3 regions of the Macrococcus epidermidis genome follow, and region 2 is predicted to be linked to each of the others. Evidence: predicted binding sites of a transcription regulator. Region 2 holds the regulator's gene; each other region holds the start of a gene.

Region 1 (3,299 bases), 940 kb from region 2:
TTCTAAGTGCTCAGCATAAACATCATCCAGATGTTGATAAATATTTGGTATTTCTTTCTCTTCTGCCTGAATGAGAATTGATGTTGGTGGTTCTTTAATGCTATCTAAAAGATTGCCGACTTCAATTAGCGGGTTACCCATACTAAATCCTTCAAATAAATATTCGTCATGATAATGAAGATAAACATGATCTTTTACCTCTGCAACGATATTTTGAATATTTAAATGGGGAATTTTTTCGAATATTTCACGTGCCACTTTATAGTCTAGAGGCTGATGGAAAGTTTCAAATTTCATGTCGGTAGGATGGTGAACGAAAGCACCGTTAAAATTAACGATCGGTGTTGTCAGTCCAAGCTCTGTATAATAGATCTGACTTGCACGATATGGTCGTCCTGTTGAAATCATAAACTGATGACCTAACGCTTGTACTTTCTTAATGATTTCTTTTGTATAAGGCGTTATCTGTTGATTGTTATTGAGTAGTGTACCATCTAAATCGAGGCAAATGAGATGTTGTTCCAAAGTAAAAACTCCTTTAATCAGTATGAAAATTTATTAATTTGAAATAAGTTTGATATTTGTTATATTTAGATTATAACAAATAATGAGGTGATATAAATGGAAGAAGCAATGAAAGATAGTATTATGGGTGCATTAGAGAATGTTATCGACCCAGAATTAGGTATAGATATCGTAAATTTAGGACTAGTTTATCACGTAGATATGGATGATGATGGATTAGTCAATGTAGATATGACATTAACATCAATGGGATGTCCGATGGGCCCACAAATTATCGATCAGGTTAAAACTGCACTAGGAGAATTACCAGAAGTAAAAGATGTTGAAGTAAATATCGTCTGGAATCCAGTGTGGTCAAAAGACATGATGAGCCGTTACGCTAAGATAGCATTAGGTGTAAGCTAAAAACAGAGACATTTTCATGTCTCTGTTTTTATTCCATTTTGCAAATATTAATCGGACAATTTTCACAATTAATCTGATCTTTAAGATAGTCAATATTTTTTATCGTAATCCTTTTACCTTGTGTCGCTATGATATTTTTAGACTTCAAATCGCTGATAATTCGGTTGACTCCTTCACGTGTTGTACCGCCAAAGTTAGCTAACTCATTATTCGTCATATCAATATTAAGCTGGATGCCGTCTTCAGTTGAAGTACCATAGGTATTTGATAATCTTATTAGTGTAGAGTACACTGCACCTTTTTTACCTAACGTGTATAAATCTCTTAATTTATATTCCTGCTTTGCGTTCTCATTTTGAATCCACAATAACCATTCATAGTTTAACACTTCGTCATTTAATATAGCATTTTCAAACTGTTCGATATCCATCTTATAAACAGAAACTTTTGTCTTTGTTTTAGCGAATAATGAATGTTTTTTTAATCCGCAAAATAAAGTTGTAGAACCAAAGATATTTCTTGGACCTAGTAATTTCATTGAAAATTCTTTTCCATCTTCTAATACACGATGAATAACTACATTACCGCTTTTAATGACATATATTGCATTCGCAGGATCCTCTGCCTGATAAATATATTGATTTTGTTCATATGTCTCAAGCTTACCTTCTTCAGTTATGTAATTGATTATACTTATTGCTTCATGGTATTCAGTATGTACCATTTGTATCACCCGTATCTTTATTAGATTGAATATATTATATCATACAAGAAATAATGATTTCTTATAAAAATAATACTTTGTGTTAGATACAAGGTGGATAATTTGTTTTTTCTGTGAATTGGTTTTATAATATTATTATAGTCAAAGATAGTCAAACTATTGATGAGGTGATTTGATGAATATAGATAAGATGACATATAACGTACAGGCTGCCTTAGAATTTGCTCAAAATGACGCAGTAGAAGAAAAACTTCAAACGATAGAAGTAGAAAATCTAATGAAACATTTTGTAATACAAAGTGACAGCATGTTAAATACTATATTTGAACGCAGTAATTTAGATATAAAAGCATATGAGAGCATTTTAAATGAGGCATTAACTAAAATGCCCCGAGTAGAGGGTAATGTCCAGTATGGACAATATTTAAGCAATGGCATTAATCAGCTACTGAATGCAGCAGAAAAAAAGATGAATGAAATGGATGATCATTATATTTCTGTAGAACATATTATATTAGCTGCAATTGAAACACATGCACCTACAAGATCATTTGTTGGTAATAAAGCTGAAGTAGTATTTGAAATCATAAATCAGATTAGAGGAGGAAACCACGTGACGACACAAAATCCGGAAGTTCAATATGAAGTATTAAAGAAATATGGACGTGATTTAGTAGAAGAAGTAAGAAACGGAAAAATGGATCCGGTTATCGGACGCGATGAAGAAGTGCGTAATACGATTCGTATATTAAGCCGTAAAACAAAAAATAATCCGATTTTAATTGGTGAACCAGGTGTAGGTAAAACAGCAATTGTTGAAGGATTAGCGCAACGTATTGTAAAAAAAGATGTACCTGATGCATTACTGGATAAAACGATATTTGAACTTGATTTATCAGCACTTGTTGCAGGCGCAAAATTCCGTGGTGAGTTTGAAGAACGTTTAAAAGCAGTGCTAAAAGAAGTTAAAGAATCAGATGGTAAAATTTTATTATTCATCGACGAAATCCATATGTTAGTCGGCGCAGGTAAAACAGATGGTGCCATGGATGCAGGTAATATGTTAAAGCCAATGCTCGCGCGTGGTGAGTTACATTGTATCGGTGCAACAACTTTAAATGAATACCGACAATATATTGAAAAGGACTCAGCTTTAGAACGTCGCTTCCAGAAAGTAAATGTAGCTGAACCTGATTTAGAAGATACGATCTCAATTTTACGTGGTTTAAAGGAACGTTATGAAGTGCATCATGGAGTAAGAATTCAGGATACAGCACTTGTTGCAGCAGCAGAATTATCAGACCGTTATATTACAGATAGATTTCTACCAGACAAAGCGATCGACCTTGTAGACCAGGCATGTGCTACGATTCGTACGGAAATGGGTTCTAATCCTACAGAGCTAGATGCTGTGAATCGTCGTGTATTACAACTCGAGATTGAAGAAAAAGCATTGAAAAATGAAACAGATAGTAAGAGTCAAAGCCGTTTATCTGAACTTCAACGTGAACTTGCAGATGAGAAAGAGAAACAGCAGACTTTACAAGCACGTGTTGAAAAAGAAAAATCTCAAATTAGTATCGTTCAGGAAAAACGAGCTGAACTTGATAAATATCGTACAGCGCTGGAAGAAGCTCAAAGTAAC
Region 2 (3,299 bases):
TCCAGCGATTGTTGCTGAGATGAATGATACAAGTGTTGCACCATATAATAATTTTAAACCGAAACGAGCAACGACATCACCTTGTTCATTGTTCAATGATTTGATTGCCCCTGCAATAATACCGATAGAAGAGAAGTTCGCAAATGATACTAAGAATACTGATACGATACCAATTGCACGTTCTGATAATTCGCCGGTATTACCTTTAACGATTGACTGAACGTCTAACATAGCAACAAACTCATTCGATACAAGTTTCGTCGCCATAATCGATCCTGCTCGCACTGCATCATCCCAAGCAATACCTGTTAAGAATGCAAGTGGTGCAAACACATAACCTAGAATAGTCTGGAAGTTGACGTCACCAGGTGTAAATGCATCAACGATACCATTAAGCATCGCGATTAAAGCGATATATCCGATTAACATTGCAGCAACAATTACCGCAACCTTAAACCCATCTAAAATATATTCTCCTAACATTTCAAAGAATGATTGTTTCTTTTCATCCGTATTTGTCCCCATAATTACAGCATTTTCTTCTTCTGCTGAAACAACGTAAGGGTTAATGATTGAAGCAATGATAAAACCGCCAAATAAGTTTAAGATAATAGCTGTTACGACATATTTAGGTTCAATCATCGTAAAATATGCCCCGACGATAGATAGTGATACCGTACTCATTGCTGAAGCAGTCAACGTATATAAACGGTGCTTTGGAATAAAAGGTAATTGTTTCTTAATAGAAATGAATACTTCTGATTGACCTAAAATTGCTGCAGCTACTGCATTAAATGATTCTAATTTCCCCATACCGTTTACTTTAGAAATCAACCACCCTAAATATTTAATAATGAATGGTAAGATTTTTAAGTATTGTAAGATTCCGATTAAAGCTGAAATAAATGTGATCGGTAATAATACATCCATAAAGAAAGTTGAAGCAGCAGGTACTTTACCGACAGCTGGATTTTCCAGACCACCAAATACGAAGTTGACACCTTGTTCTGCATAGCCTAGTAAATAACCAAAACCAGTAGCTAATGCTTCTACTAATTTGATTCCACCTGAAGTTTTAAGTAAAAGAAAAGCAAGTAGAAACTGAATGGCCATCATGATACCGATATATTGCCAACGCACACTCTTTTTATCTGAACTCATAACCCACGCAAGTAACAAGAAGACAACAAGACCGACGATACCGATAATATAATTCATGAAATCTCTCCTTTAGTCATATTTTTTATACTATAGATATCATACTACACAACGAATGAAAGCGCTAAACAATTTTTCAACTTATTATGAAAATTTGTTCATCAAAAAAGGTCAAACAAATTATTTGATTAACAAAGTAGGATTAAATATAATTAAGTCAAAGAAGGTCAAAGGTGGGTGATGTCATGCACAATATGTCAGATATAATTGAACAATATTTAAAACAGTTACTCGAAGAAGCGCAGGATGATGTTGTCGTAATTAAACGTGCACATATTGCTGAAAAGTTTGATTGCGTTCCATCACAGTTGAACTATGTCATTAAAACGCGCTTTACGAATGAACACGGCTATCAGATTGAAAGTAAACGTGGTGGCGGAGGATATATTCGTATCACAAAGATTGAATCAAATAATAAGGCGGCATTTATTGAGCATTTAATGGAATTAACGGGTAAACAGATTTCACAACAAAATGCAGAACGTATTATAGAAGGTTTACACCAAAATGAATTGATTAATGAGCGCGAGAAAAAGATTATACTTGGTACGATTCATCGTGATGTTTTAATGGTAGATGTACCTTATCGTGATTATATACGCGCTAACATTTTACAAAATGTGCTGAATATCATTCATTATAACTAAGGAGAGATTGTATGCCATACGAAGAAGAATTTTCAATGAATCAGTTACTCAAACACTTGTTAAATAGTGGTGAGTTTCAAGCAGCCCATACACCTAACAAGTGTCCAAATTGTGGACTGACTTTAAGAGAAGCATTACACATCGGCAAATTTGGTTGTCATGAATGTTATAACACTTTTAGTGATTATGTACCGCAAGTCATTGAACGTGTGCAAGCCGGTAATTTACAGCATATTGGTGTAACACCACATAAATCACAAGAAAAGATTGCACTGAAGAAAAAGATAGAAGCACTGGAAGAGAAATTACAAACATTAGTAGAAAAACAAGCGTTTGAAGAAGCGGTTGGTGTGCGTGATGAAATTCGTGCACTTAAGGAAGGTGGAGATACACATGCTGAATAAACATCTTCAGAATATATTAAGTGACTGGATGCAGACAGCTGATGAACCTGCCGTTATCTTAAGTTCACGTATCAGACTCGCACGTAATCTGGAAAATTTCGTTCATCCGATGATGTTTGCTGAAGATACTGCTGATAAAGTAATTGAAGAAGTATCGAATGTATTAACGGAGGATTACGAACTAATAAAGATGGCTGAAACACCGATGAAAGAGCGCCAAATGCTGGTTGTTAAACATTTGATCAGCAAAGAATTGATGGATACGAAACACGGTGCAGTATTAATCAATGAAGATGAATCAGAAAGTATCATGGTTAACGAAGAAGATCATATTCGTATACAAGTTTTAGGACATGATTTATCACTGCACCATTTATATGAAAGAGCACGCACTATAGACAAAAAACTTGATGAAAAACTTATGATTTCTTATGATGAGCACTACGGTTATCTCACAACATGTCCAACAAATATTGGAACAGGTTTACGCGCAAGTGTTATGCTACATCTGCCGGGGCTTTCTATAATGAAACGTATGTCGCGAATCGCACAAACGATTAATCGGTTTGGATTTACGATTCGTGGTATTTATGGGGAAGGTACACAAGCTTTAGGACATGTGTATCAAGTGTCAAATCAGTTGACGCTCGGTAAATCAGAAGAAAGTATCATCGATGATCTAACGCAGGTTGTTGAACAAATTATTGAAGAAGAAATCAATATGCGTAAGCGTATGAATAATTATGACCATGTCGATACAGTAGATAGAATCTACAGAAGCTTAGGGATACTCAAGTATAGTCATAAAATTTCTGTAGAAGAAGCGAGTCTTAGATTAAGTGAGATTAAACTGGGTATTGATATGGGCATCATAAAAGATACACCATTTAGGTTTAATGAACTGATGGTTGCTATACAGGCACCATTTATTGATAAATTGTATCCAGAAAATAAACAAATAGATGAAAAAAGAGCACAAATGCTACGAGAGCATTTGTAAGGAGGATAAAATATGTTTGGTAGATTAACT
Region 3 (3,299 bases), 1.2 Mb from region 2:
AGCTGCATCTTGAACCGATTCCGGTGCTGAAGCTGGTGATTTACCTTTCCATTCTGCCGGAGCAACAGTATCCCATGTACTTTGTAAAAATTGATATTTACCTGCTGCACCTGAAGTAGGGTTGATCGCACGGATATTACCACCTGATTCGCGTTGTGCAATTAACTGTAAATGTGCATTGACACTTACATTTGATGTTGACGTTTGTGAAACAGGAGCTTTATAAGTGCTTTGTTGAACCGGTGCTTTTTGTTGAACTGGTGCTTGATAAGCTGTATGTTGAATTGGTGTATGTTCTTTAACATTGTCAAATTGTTGTACGGTTTTTGGTTGGGTAAATGTATGATTTACAACCGTGTCTGCTGCACCCGTGTATTTATATTCCCAAGTCCAGTAAATGCCATCTGATTCAAAGTTATAAGAATATCCATCTTTATTAAATGAATAATTGTATGCTCCAGCGTGTACTGGGCGTTCATTTAATGTTTCAGAATTGTTTCTTGCTAGGTTTGCAAGTTCATTGAAATCCACTTTAACAGCTTGTGTCGTTTCTGATGCTTGTGCTTCGTTTGAACCGTTTACTCCTGATAATCCTGTTACACCTAATGCTAATGCTAATGATGAAGTTAATAATGCTTTTTTCATAATATATAATCCTCCAGTAATTTAAAAATTTTATGTCTCTTGTCCAGCTATGTCGAAATTGATGTGTATTTCGACAAGAAGAAACGATTAAAAAATATATTTTTATAAGTTACAGATATAAGAATAATTTTTTATTCTGCATATAAACTGCAATATAAAGTTTATTTTCTGTAACGGTACATATTAGACCATATATATTCTTTGAGTTCAAAAATTTTGAGTAAGAAAAGGTTAATTCTATTCATATTGCTTACATTTTATGTAAAAAATATATAGTGTTTTTATTATCATTGATGATGATTAAATATAGGAGATGAAAGGGATGAAATATATATATATATTTTGCAACGAATATGTTTGTCAAAAAATGGTCACAAATAAAAATTTTTTATAAGAATCATATACTTCTGATTTATTTATCGCATTTTGCAAATAAAAATTGAGGTTTAATAACACTATATTAATTTGAGTTTCTTCTATTATAATTGTTGATTATTATTTGCTGCTGGTTTAATAAGAAGTATTTAATGAAATAAAATAAAAACAAAGGTCAAATAAAGTCAAAATAATGTTTGACCTTCTTTGACCAAATTGGTATAATAAGATTATCAAAGGAACATAATACCCTTTGTAGCCATACTTACAACTAAATAGGAGTGATTTTTATGAATAACGGAATTTTTGACAGTAACTTTGATAAAATGTTCAACAGCATGTTCAATGAATTAGGACAAGGTCAAGTGAAGCGCAAATTTTATATTAATGGGCATGAAGTAACACCTGAAGCAATTCAAAATATACAAAATAACCAATTTAATGATAATCAGACACAACAATTAAAACATCAAAATAACAATGTGCAGGGTGAGTTTTTATCAAAGATTGGTAGAAATTTAACTGAAGAAGCACGTAATGGAAAACTAGATCCAGTGATTGGACGTTCAAAAGAAATACGTAATACAGCAGAAGTATTAAGTAGAAGAATAAAGAATAATCCAATCTTAGTTGGTGAAGCAGGGGTGGGTAAGACTGCGATTGTCGAAGGTTTAGCTCAAGCTATTATTGGCGGAGATGTACCACAGGCAATTAAAGATAAAGAAATTATTTCAATAGATATTTCTGCGCTTGAAGCAGGGACACAATATCGTGGTGCTTTTGAAGAAAATGTTCAAAAGTTAATTAATGAAGTGAAAGCACATGATAATATCGTATTATTCTTAGATGAGATTCATCAAATGATCGGTAGCGGAGCAACAGGTGCTGATTCTGGTAGTAAAGGCTTATCTGATATTTTAAAACCAGCATTAAGCAGAGGAGATATTACAATCATCGGTGCTACTACTCAAGATGAGTATCGTAATAATATATTAAAAGATCCAGCTTTATCTCGTCGATTTAATGAAGTTGTCGTGAATGAGCCAACTGCAGAGGATACAATCGCAATATTGGAAGGTATAAAAGAACAATATGAACAACATCATGCAGTAGAAATACCCGATAATGTGATCAAAGCTTGTGTAGATTTATCGATTCAATATATCCCGCAAAGATTATTACCGGATAAAGCGATAGATTTACTGGATATCACTGCAGCACATGTTTCTTCTAATCATACAGTTGTTGATACTGTTCAATCAGAAAAACAAATCGACCAGCTTGAACAAGATAAATTAAAAGCAGTAGATAGAGAAGATTATGAACAGGCAAATGCACTACAAATGGAGATTAAATCAATAAAGGATAGTATAGAGGAAAGCGTCGAAACAAACACGTTAACAGTTGATGATGTAGCAGGCACAGTTGAGAGATTAACTGGAATTCCTGTTTCGCAGATGGATAGTAACGATCTTGAACGCCTGAAAAATATTAAAGATAGATTATCAGAAAAAATTATCGGTCAAGATGAAGCGGTACAAGCGGTGGCAAAAGCAATCCGTAGAAATCGTGCTGGATTTGACGAAGGTAACCGACCGATCGGTAGCTTCTTGTTTGTTGGTCCGACTGGCGTCGGTAAAACAGAACTCGCAAAACAGTTAGCTGTTGATTTATTTGGTCATAAAGAAGCATTAATTCGTCTGGACATGAGTGAATATAGTGATTTAACAGCTGTTTCTAAAATGATCGGTACTACTGCTGGTTACGTGGGATACGATGATAACTCAAATACATTAACAGAACGTGTTCGCCGTAATCCTTATTCAGTGATTCTGTTCGATGAAATTGAAAAAGCAAATCCACAAATATTAACATTGTTATTACAAGTATTAGATGATGGAAAATTGACTGATGGTCAAGGTAATGTAATCAACTTTAAAAACACGATTATCATTGCTACAAGTAATGCAGGATTTAGTTTGGACAGTAAGAAGTCGGAAGGCACTGACATTATGGCAATCATTAAAGATTATTTCAGACCTGAATTCTTAAATCGATTTAATGGTATTATAGAATTTAAACCTTTAAATAAAGCAAGTTTACTTCAAATTGTTGATCTTATGTTAGATGATGTTAAACGAACATTAGCTAAAAAGGAAATCACAATGACAATTACAGATGAAGCGAAAAACTGGTTAATTGATAATGGTTATGATGAACTGCTTGGTGCGAGACCGCTACGCCGTGTTGTTGAACAGCATGTTAGGGATAATATAACT

Evidence for each region. The regulator CtsR, encoded in region 2, represses protease genes until heat stress. The targets are predictions, from matches to a motif close to ATGGTCAATAAAGGTCAAACA.
Region 1: a site for CtsR is predicted at 1,792-1,812, ahead of clpB (ATP-dependent chaperone ClpB). Genes of this name have one in related genera too.
Region 3: a site for CtsR is predicted at 1,215-1,235, ahead of KFV12_RS05690 (ATP-dependent Clp protease ATP-binding subunit). Genes of this name have one in related genera too.

Annotation. Positions count from the first base shown of each region.
Region 1 is NZ_CP073819.1:836,181-839,479, forward strand. It holds gene KFV12_RS04510 (Cof-type HAD-IIB family hydrolase) at 1-525, opposite strand, end outside; gene KFV12_RS04515 (metal-sulfur cluster assembly factor) at 622-930, shown strand; gene KFV12_RS04520 (Crp/Fnr family transcriptional regulator) at 959-1,654, opposite strand; gene clpB (ATP-dependent chaperone ClpB) at 1,830-3,299, shown strand, end outside.
Region 2 is NZ_CP073819.1:2,375,747-2,379,045, reverse strand. It holds gene KFV12_RS12670 (NupC/NupG family nucleoside CNT transporter) at 1-1,218, opposite strand, end outside; gene KFV12_RS12665 (CtsR family transcriptional regulator) at 1,404-1,865, shown strand; gene KFV12_RS12660 (UvrB/UvrC motif-containing protein) at 1,877-2,269, shown strand; gene KFV12_RS12655 (protein arginine kinase) at 2,259-3,269, shown strand; gene KFV12_RS12650 (ATP-dependent Clp protease ATP-binding subunit) at 3,282-3,299, shown strand, end outside.
Region 3 is NZ_CP073819.1:1,070,758-1,074,056, forward strand. It holds gene KFV12_RS05685 (transglycosylase family protein) at 1-645, opposite strand, end outside; gene KFV12_RS05690 (ATP-dependent Clp protease ATP-binding subunit) at 1,311-3,299, shown strand, end outside.